2 linked regions of the Azotobacter salinestris genome follow. Each later gene encodes a partner of the first gene's protein in a complex. Links are inferred from orthologs where the notes say so. Each region holds a gene or a part of one and is shown in the gene's direction. Other genes may lie near its edges.

Evidence for each region. The genes of interacting proteins can lie anywhere in the genome.
Region 2: the proteins of GCU53_RS05835 (region 1) and smc are in contact, whole or in part, in a crystal structure (PDB 3ZGX), measured with the Bacillus subtilis proteins. The link is inferred for Azotobacter salinestris from one-to-one orthologs.

The regions. Positions count from the first base shown.
Region 1 is NZ_CP045302.1:1,253,612-1,257,188, reverse strand. Bases 309-3,258 are described here. They hold GCU53_RS05835 (segregation and condensation protein A), read left to right. Parts: upstream 309-1,347; coding sequence 1,348-2,169; downstream 2,170-3,258. Other genes in these bases: edd (phosphogluconate dehydratase), read left to right, coding at 2,993-3,258; scpB (SMC-Scp complex subunit ScpB), read left to right, coding at 2,166-2,906; GCU53_RS05840 (L-threonylcarbamoyladenylate synthase), read left to right, coding at 670-1,299; GCU53_RS05845 (PHP domain-containing protein), read left to right, coding at 309-656. In the rest of the region: more of GCU53_RS05845, read left to right, coding at 1-308; more of edd, read left to right, coding at 3,259-3,577. UniProt on the Bacillus subtilis protein: Participates in chromosomal partition during cell division. May act via the formation of a condensin-like complex containing Smc and ScpB that pull DNA away from mid-cell into both cell halves.
Region 2 is NZ_CP045302.1:726,075-730,433, reverse strand. Bases 1-4,046 are described here. They hold smc (chromosome segregation protein SMC), read left to right. Parts: upstream 1-357; coding sequence 358-3,846; downstream 3,847-4,046. Other genes in these bases: moaA (GTP 3',8-cyclase MoaA), read left to right, coding at 1-146. Outside these bases: cell division protein ZipA, read left to right, coding at 4,060-4,359. UniProt on the Bacillus subtilis protein: Required for chromosome condensation and partitioning.

The DNA.
Region 1 (3,577 bases):
GGGCCACCGTGCACGTGCTCGGCTACGCCTTTGCCTGCGATGCGCCGGCGCTGTGCCAGGCCCTTGCCGCACTGCACGAGGGGCGCTGGCAGCGGGCCGGGGAGATCGCCCGGCGCCTGGCCGGCAAGGGCATGGACGGGGCCCTGGAGGGCGCCAGGGCGGTGCAGCGCGAGCTGGGCGACAGCGACAATGCGCCGGCGCGTCCGCACTTCGCCGAGTTTCTGGTGCGTGCCGGGCATGCCCGGGACCGTGCGGAAGCCTTCCAGAAGTGGCTGGGCGCGGGCAAGCTGGGCGACGTCAAGCAGTATTGGCCGAGCCTCGACCAGGCGGTTGCCACCCTGCGCGCGGCCGGCGCCTGGATCAGCCTGGCGCATCCCTGGCACTACGATTTCACCCGCAGCAAGCGACGCCGCCTGGTCGGCGATTTCATCCACGCCGGCGGTCACGCCCTGGAAGTCAGCAATGGTCTGCAGCCGGCCGAGCAGGTCGGCAGCCTGGCCATCCTGGTTCGCGAATTCGGTCTGCTGGCCAGCGCCGGCAGCGATTTCCACGCCCCCGATACCTGGTCCGAACTCGGGCTGTACCGCCCGTTGCCGGACGACCTGCCGCCTCTCTGGATGCGTTTCGCCCATGTCCGCCACTGCGCCGTCCTCTGAACAGGGAATTCATGTGAGTCAGTACTTCCAGATCCATCCGGAAAACCCCCAGCTGCGCCTGATTCGTCAGGCCGTGGAAATCGTCCGCGGCGGCGGGGTGATCGTCTACCCCACCGATGCCTCCTACGCGCTTGGCTGCCAGCTCGGCAACAAGGCAGGTCTGGAGCGCATCCGCCGCCTGCGCCAGCTGGACGAGCGACACAACTTCACCCTGGTGTGCAGCGACCTCTCGCAGCTGAGCCTGTTCGCCCGGGTCGACACCGGTGCCTTCCGCCTGCTCAAGACCTGGACCCCCGGCCCCTATACCTTCATCCTCCACGCCAGCCGCGAAGTGCCGCGGATCATGCTGCATCCCAAGCGGCGCACCGTCGGTCTGCGCATCCCGGCCAACCCCATCGCCCAGGCCCTGCTGGCGGAGCTCGGCGAGCCCCTGATGAGCGCCAGCCTGATCCTGCCCGGCGAGATGCTGCCGATGAGCGATCCGGGGGAGATGCGTCGGCGCCTCGAGCACCAGGTCGATCTGATCATCGACGGCGGTGCCGGCACCCTGGAGGCCTCCACCGTGGTCAGCCTGCTCGAGGATGAGCCCGAGGTGGTGCGCGTCGGCTGCGGCGACCCGACCCCCTTCGCCGGCGAAGCCTGAGCCTTGCCCCGCCCTGTACCGGCCAGCGCCGCGCCGGCCGCCGAGCCCATGCCGGACGACGCCGTAGCCGCCGCCGGCGCCCCCTTCGCGCTGGTCTACGGGCAGGCGCTGACCGAGCTGCCGCAGGACCTGTACATTCCGCCGGATGCCCTGGAGGTGTTCCTCGAGGCCTTCGAGGGGCCGCTCGACCTGCTGCTCTACCTGATCCGCAGGCAGAACATCGACATTCTCGATATCCCGGTGGCCGAGATCACCCGTCAGTACATGGGCTACGTCGAGCTGATGAAGACCGCGCGCCTGGAGCTGGCTGCCGAATACCTGGTGATGGCCGCCATGCTCGCCGAGATCAAGTCGCGCATGCTGCTGCCGCGCTCGGCGGAGGTCGAGGAAGAAGAGGAGGACCCGCGCGCCGAGCTGATCCGCCGGCTGCAGGAGTACGAGCGCTACAAGAAGGCCGCCGAGGAACTCGACGGCCTGCCGCGGGTCGGTCGTGAACTGCACCCAGCGCAGCTGGAGGCGCCGCAGGCGCGGGTGCGCCGCCTGTTGCCGACGGTCGGCCTGGACGAGCTGCTGCTGGCCATGGCCGAGGTGCTGCGCCGCGCCGACCTGTTCGAGAGTCACCAGGTCACCCGCGAGGCGCTGTCCACCCGCGAGCGCATGAGCGAGGTACTGGAGCGCCTGCGGGACGGAAGCTTCGTGCCCTTCGTGGCGCTGTTCCAGGCCGGGGAGGGGCGTCTGGGGGTGGTGGTGACCTTCATGGCGGTGCTCGAGCTGATCAAGGAGTCCCTGGTCGAGTTGGTGCAGACCGAGCCCTTCGCGCCCATCCATGTGCGCCTGCGTGGCGACGAGCCTGCGGAAGATACGCAATGAACCTGAACGATCCGGCCGAACTGGCCGTGCTGCTCGAGGCCTGGCTGCTCGCCGCCGGCCGGCCGCTGTCGCTGGAGCGTCTCGGCGAGCTGTTCGAGGAGGGTGAGCGGCCCGACCCCGCCCGTCTGCGCGATGCCCTGGCGATCCTCGCCCGTTCCTGCCAGGGGCGCGCCTTCGAGCTGGAGGAAGTGGCCTCCGGCTATCGCCTGCAGGTGCGCGAACGCTTCGCACCCTGGGTCGGGCGCCTCTGGGAGGAGCGGCCGCAGCGCTACTCGCGGGCCCTGCTGGAAACCCTGGCGCTAATCGCCTACCGCCAGCCGATCAGCCGCGGCGAGATCGAGGAGGTGCGTGGCGTGGCGGTGAGCAGCAACATCATCAAGACCCTCCAGGAGCGCGAGTGGATACGGGTGGTCGGCTACCGCGAGGTGCCCGGTCGGCCGGCGCTGTTCGCTACCACGCGTGCCTTTCTCGACCACTTCAACCTGAAGAGCCTCGACGAGCTGCCGCCCCTGGCGGTCCTGCGCAGTCTGGAGCCCGGACCGGAGGGAGCGGCCGACGGGGAGCTGCCGCCGGTCGGTTTGCCGGTACGTGCCGAACTCGGCGAGCCGGCCGAGCAGACCAGCTTCCGCACCCTGCTGGCCGAGCTGGACTCCATGGAGCAGGGCCTCAAGACCGACTTCGACGACCTGCCGGAGGACGGCGCTGAGGGTGTCGAGCGGGCTGCGGACGACTCCTGAGCGCAGCGGCGGCGGCGCCGCCTGCTCCTTGTCCATTCCCCTGCCCTGGGCCTAAATGAATACTGACCAGCCAGTGAGAGTCCGCGATGCATTCCCGAGTTCTCGAAGTCACCCGGCGGCTGACCGAGCGCAGCCGCGCCACCCGCGAGCGCTACCTCGATCTCATGGGCCGTGCCGCCGCCGACGGGCCGTCGCGTACCCGGCTGCCCTGCGCCAACTTCGCCCACGGCGTGGCCGGCTGCGGCGAGAGCGACAAGCAGCGCCTGCGCCTGCCCGGCGAAGTCAACGTGGCCATCGTCTCGGCCTACAACGACATGCTCTCGGCGCATCAGCCCTATCAGCATTTTCCGCCGCTCATCAAGGCCGCCCTGAATGAGATCGGCGCAGTCGGCCAGTTCGCCGGCGGGGTACCGGCGATGTGCGACGGCGTCACCCAGGGCGAGGCGGGCATGGAGCTGAGCCTGGCCAGCCGCGACGTGATCGCCATGGCCACCGCGGTGGCGCTCTCCCACAACATGTTCGACGCGGCGCTGTGCCTGGGGATCTGCGACAAGATCGTCCCCGGCCTGGTGATCGGTGCGCTTCGCTTCGGCCATCTGCCGTTCGTCTTCGTCCCCGGCGGACCGATGCCCTCGGGCATCCCCAACAAGGAAAAGGCCGAGACCCGCCAG
Region 2 (4,359 bases), 530 kb from region 1 along the record:
AGACCCTGATGCGCACCCATCCCGGCGACTCGCAGCGGCTGCGCCAGGCGCTGGTCGACGCCCTGCAGCTCAAGCCCGAACGCCATCACTTCGAGGCGGACGCCCAGGTCCAGGTGGTGCGCTTCATGAGCATGACCGGCGGCTGAGCCAAACGGGTGCATGCCGCTTTCTCCTGCACCAGACCGGAGCTTTTCGTGACAGCTGCACAGCCGCCAGGGTGTCCGGGCGAGGCCCTGTGCTAGACTTCGCGCCCTGCACGCGGTCGACGAACTTCAAGCCCCATCATGACCTCTCCGGCTCCCGACAGCCCTTTCTCCACGATGCCTTCCACCGATCACGGTCTGCCCGAGACCCGCCATGCGCCTTAAGAGCATCAAGCTGGCCGGTTTCAAGTCCTTCGTCGATCCCACCACGGTGAGCTTTCCGAGCAACATGGCGGCGGTGGTGGGGCCCAATGGATGCGGCAAGTCCAATATTATCGACGCCGTTCGCTGGGTGATGGGCGAAAGCTCGGCGAAGAACCTTCGCGGCGAGTCGATGACCGACGTCATCTTCAACGGCTCGAACAGCCGCAAGCCGGTGACCCAGGCCTCCATCGAGCTGATCTTCGACAACTCCGACGGCACCCTCACCGGCGAGTACGCCGGCTATTCGGAAATCGCCATTCGTCGCCGGGTGACCCGCGACGGGCAGAGCGTCTACTTCCTCAACGGGGTGAAATGCCGGCGCCGCGACATCACCGACATCTTCCTCGGCACCGGCCTGGGGCCGCGCAGCTACTCGATCATCGAGCAGGGCATGATTTCCCGGCTGATCGAGGCCCGTCCCGAAGACCTGCGCAACTTCATCGAGGAAGCTGCCGGCATCTCCAAATACAAGGAGCGCCGCCGCGAAACCGAGAGCCGCATCCGCCGCACCCAGGAGAACCTGGCGCGCCTGACCGACCTGCGCGAAGAGCTGGAGCGCCAGCTCGAACGCCTGCAGCGCCAGGCCCAGGCCGCCGAGAAGTATCAGGAATGCAAGGCCGAGGAGCGCCGCCTCAAGGCCCAGCTCGCCGCCCTGCGCTGGCGGGCGCTGAACGAGCAGGTCGGCCAGCGCGAGCAGATCATCGGTGATCAGGAGGTCGCCCTCGAGGCGCTGATCGCCGAGCAGCGCAATGCCGATGCCGACATCGAGCGCCTGCGCGACGAGCATCACGAGCTCGCCGAGCGTTTCCATCAGGTGCAGGGCCGCTTCTATTCGCTGGGTGCCGACATCGGCCGGGTCGAGCAGAGCATCCAGCACGGCCAGCAGCGTCTGCGCCAGTTGCAGAACGACCTGCAGGAGGCCGAAAAGAACCGCCAGGAAACCGCCGCCCATCTCGACCAGGACCGCCGCCTGCTGGCCGAACTCGACGAGGAGCTGGCCCTGCTCGAGCCCGAGCGGGAAATCGCCGCGGCCGCTGCCGAGGAGAGTGCCGCTCGTCTCGAGGAGGCGGAGTCCGCCATGCACGCCTGGCAGGAGCAGTGGGACGGCTTCAACCAGCACTCCTCGGAGGCGCGGCGCAGTGCCGAGGTGCAGCAGGCGCATATCCAGCAGCTGGAGCAGAGCCTCGAGCGACTGCTGGAGCGCGAGCGCCGTCTCGACGAGGAGCGTGCCCGGCTGGCGGACGATCCGCAGGAGGACGGCATCGCCGAGCTGGCCGAGCAGTTGGCCCTCGGCGAGCTGAGCCAGGAGGAGCTGGGCGCCGCCGAGGCGGCCCTAGGCGAAACCCTGGAGCGGCTGCGCGGCGAGCTGCAGCAGGCGACCCAGGAACAGCAGCAGGCGCAGGGCGAACTGCAGCGCCTGAGCGGGCGGATCGCCTCGCTGGAGGCGTTGCAACAGGCGGCGCTGGACCCCGGTCAGGGGGTCGCCGAATGGCTGCGCGAGCAGCACCTGGCGGACCGTCCGCGACTGGCCGAGGGGCTCAGGGTGGCGCCCGGCTGGGAATTGGCGGTGGAAACCGTGCTCGGCGCCGACCTGCAGGCGCCGCTCCTGGAGGATTTCGCCGGGCTTGCGCTGGACGCCTTCGTCCAGGGCGAGCTGCGCCTGCTCGGTCCGGCACCGGGCGCCATGCGGCTGGCCGGCAGCCTGCTCGACAAGGTCGAGGGCGATGTCGACCTGGCACCCTGGCTGGGGCGGGTCCTGGCGGTCGAGAGCCTCGCCGAGGCCCTGGAGCGGCGGCCTGTGCTGAACGAGGGTGAAAGCCTGATCAGTCGTGACGGCTACTGGGTCGGCCGGTATTTCCTGCGCGTGCGCCGGGCCAGCGACGCCGAGTCCGGCCTGCTCGCCCGCGCCCAGGAGCTGGAGCGTTTGCAGGCCGGGCGCGACGAACTCGAGGCGCGTCTGGCCGAACTCGAAGAGCGTCTGTTCGCCCTGGACGAGGCGCGCCGCCTGCAGGAGGAGAGCCGCGAGGGGCTGCGCCGGCGCCAGCAGGAGGCGGCTCGCCAGCAGGGCGAGCTGAAGGCCAGGCTCTCGGCACTCCAGGCGCGGGCCGAGCAGTTGCTGCTGCGCCGTCGCCGCTTCGACGAGGAAATCGCCGAATTGGACGAGCAGCGAGCCCTGGAGATCGAGCGCCTGGGCGAGTGCCGCCTGCAGCTGCAGGACGCACTGGACGCCATGGCCGTCGACAACGAGCGCCGCGAGCAGCTGCTGGCCGGCCGCGATGCCCTGCGCGAGGGCCTCGAGCGTCTGCGCCAGGAGGCCAGGTCGCACAAGGAGCGGGCCCATCAGTTGGCCGTGCGGCTCGGCTCGCTGCAGGCCCGCCACGACTCCACCCGCCAGTCCCTGGAGCGTCTCGAGCGGCAGTTCGAGCGCACCCGGGAGCGCCGCGAGCAGCTCAGCCTGGATCTGGAGGAGGGTGCCGCGCCGCTGGAGGAGCTGCGCATGAAGCTCGAGGAACTGCTCGAGCGGCGCCTGGCCGTCGAGGAGGAGCTGCGTCAGGCCGGGCTGGCCCTGGAGGATGCCGAGCGCGGGCTGCGCGAGGTGGAGAAGCGCCGCAGTCAAGCCGAGCAGCAGGCCCAGCTGCTGCGCGGCCAGCTGGAGCAGCAGCGCCTCGACTGGCAGGCTCTCAGCGTGCGCCGCAAGGCCCTGCAGGATCAGTTGCAGGAAGATGGCCAGGCCCTGCACGAAGTGCTCGGCACGCTCCCCGCCGAGGCCCGCGAAGCCGATTGGGAGGCAGAACTCGAGCGCGTTGCCCTGCGCATCCAGCGTCTCGGCGCGATCAACCTGGCGGCCATTGACGAATACCGCCAGCAGTCCGAGCGCAAGCAGTATCTGGATGCGCAGAACGCCGATCTGGTGGAGGCCCTGGAAACCCTGGAAAATGTCATCCGCAAGATCGACCGGGAAACCCGCAATCGCTTCAAGGACACCTTCGATCAGATCAACGCCGGCCTGCAGGCCCTGTTCCCGAAAGTTTTCGGCGGGGGACATGCCTATCTGGAACTTACCGGCGAGGATCTACTCGATACCGGGGTAGCCATCATGGCGCGCCCGCCGGGCAAGAAGAACAGCACCATCCATCTGCTTTCCGGCGGCGAGAAGGCGCTGACCGCGCTGGCCTTGGTGTTCGCCATCTTCCAGCTCAATCCGGCGCCGTTTTGCATGCTCGACGAGGTGGACGCGCCGCTGGACGATGCCAACGTCGGGCGCTATGCCAGGCTGGTCAAGGAGATGTCGGAAAAGGTGCAGTTCATCTACATCACCCACAACAAGATCGCCATGGAGATGGCCGACCAATTGATGGGCGTGACCATGCACGAGCCCGGTTGTTCGCGCCTGGTAGCGGTGGATGTGGAGGAGGCGGTGGCGCTGGCGGGCGCCTGAGGCAGACGGGGTGGGATACTCCCGCTCACCGGAATGGGCCACCCGGCGGTACAATCCGCGGATGGGTCGTGCTAGCTTAAGGGGCAATTTTCAGTACGCGTGGAAAACACTGTCGGAACATGCAGTTGCCACGTTTGTGGAAGGGCGGGACGCTCTTTTTTGTAGCGGATAGGAAATCCTTTTTGTCAAATCAGTTCAGGGGTTGTGGATTTCATGGAAATCGGTCTGCGTGAGTGGCTGATCGTCATCGGCATCGTCGTCATCGGCGGCATCCTGTTCGACGGATGGCGGCGCATGCGGGGCAGCAAGGGCAAGCTCAAGTTCAAGCTCGAGCGCAACATTGCCGAGGCGCCCGAAGCGACCAGCGAAAAGAACAGCGAGCTGCTGGGATCCTCGCGGTCGGTCGATTTTCCGCAGGGGAGCGCCTACGAGCCGGACGAGGAGAGTCTGCCCTCGCTGAGCGCCCGCAGGCTGAGCCGGCGGCGCCTCGACGAGGAGCTGGAGGCGGACGAT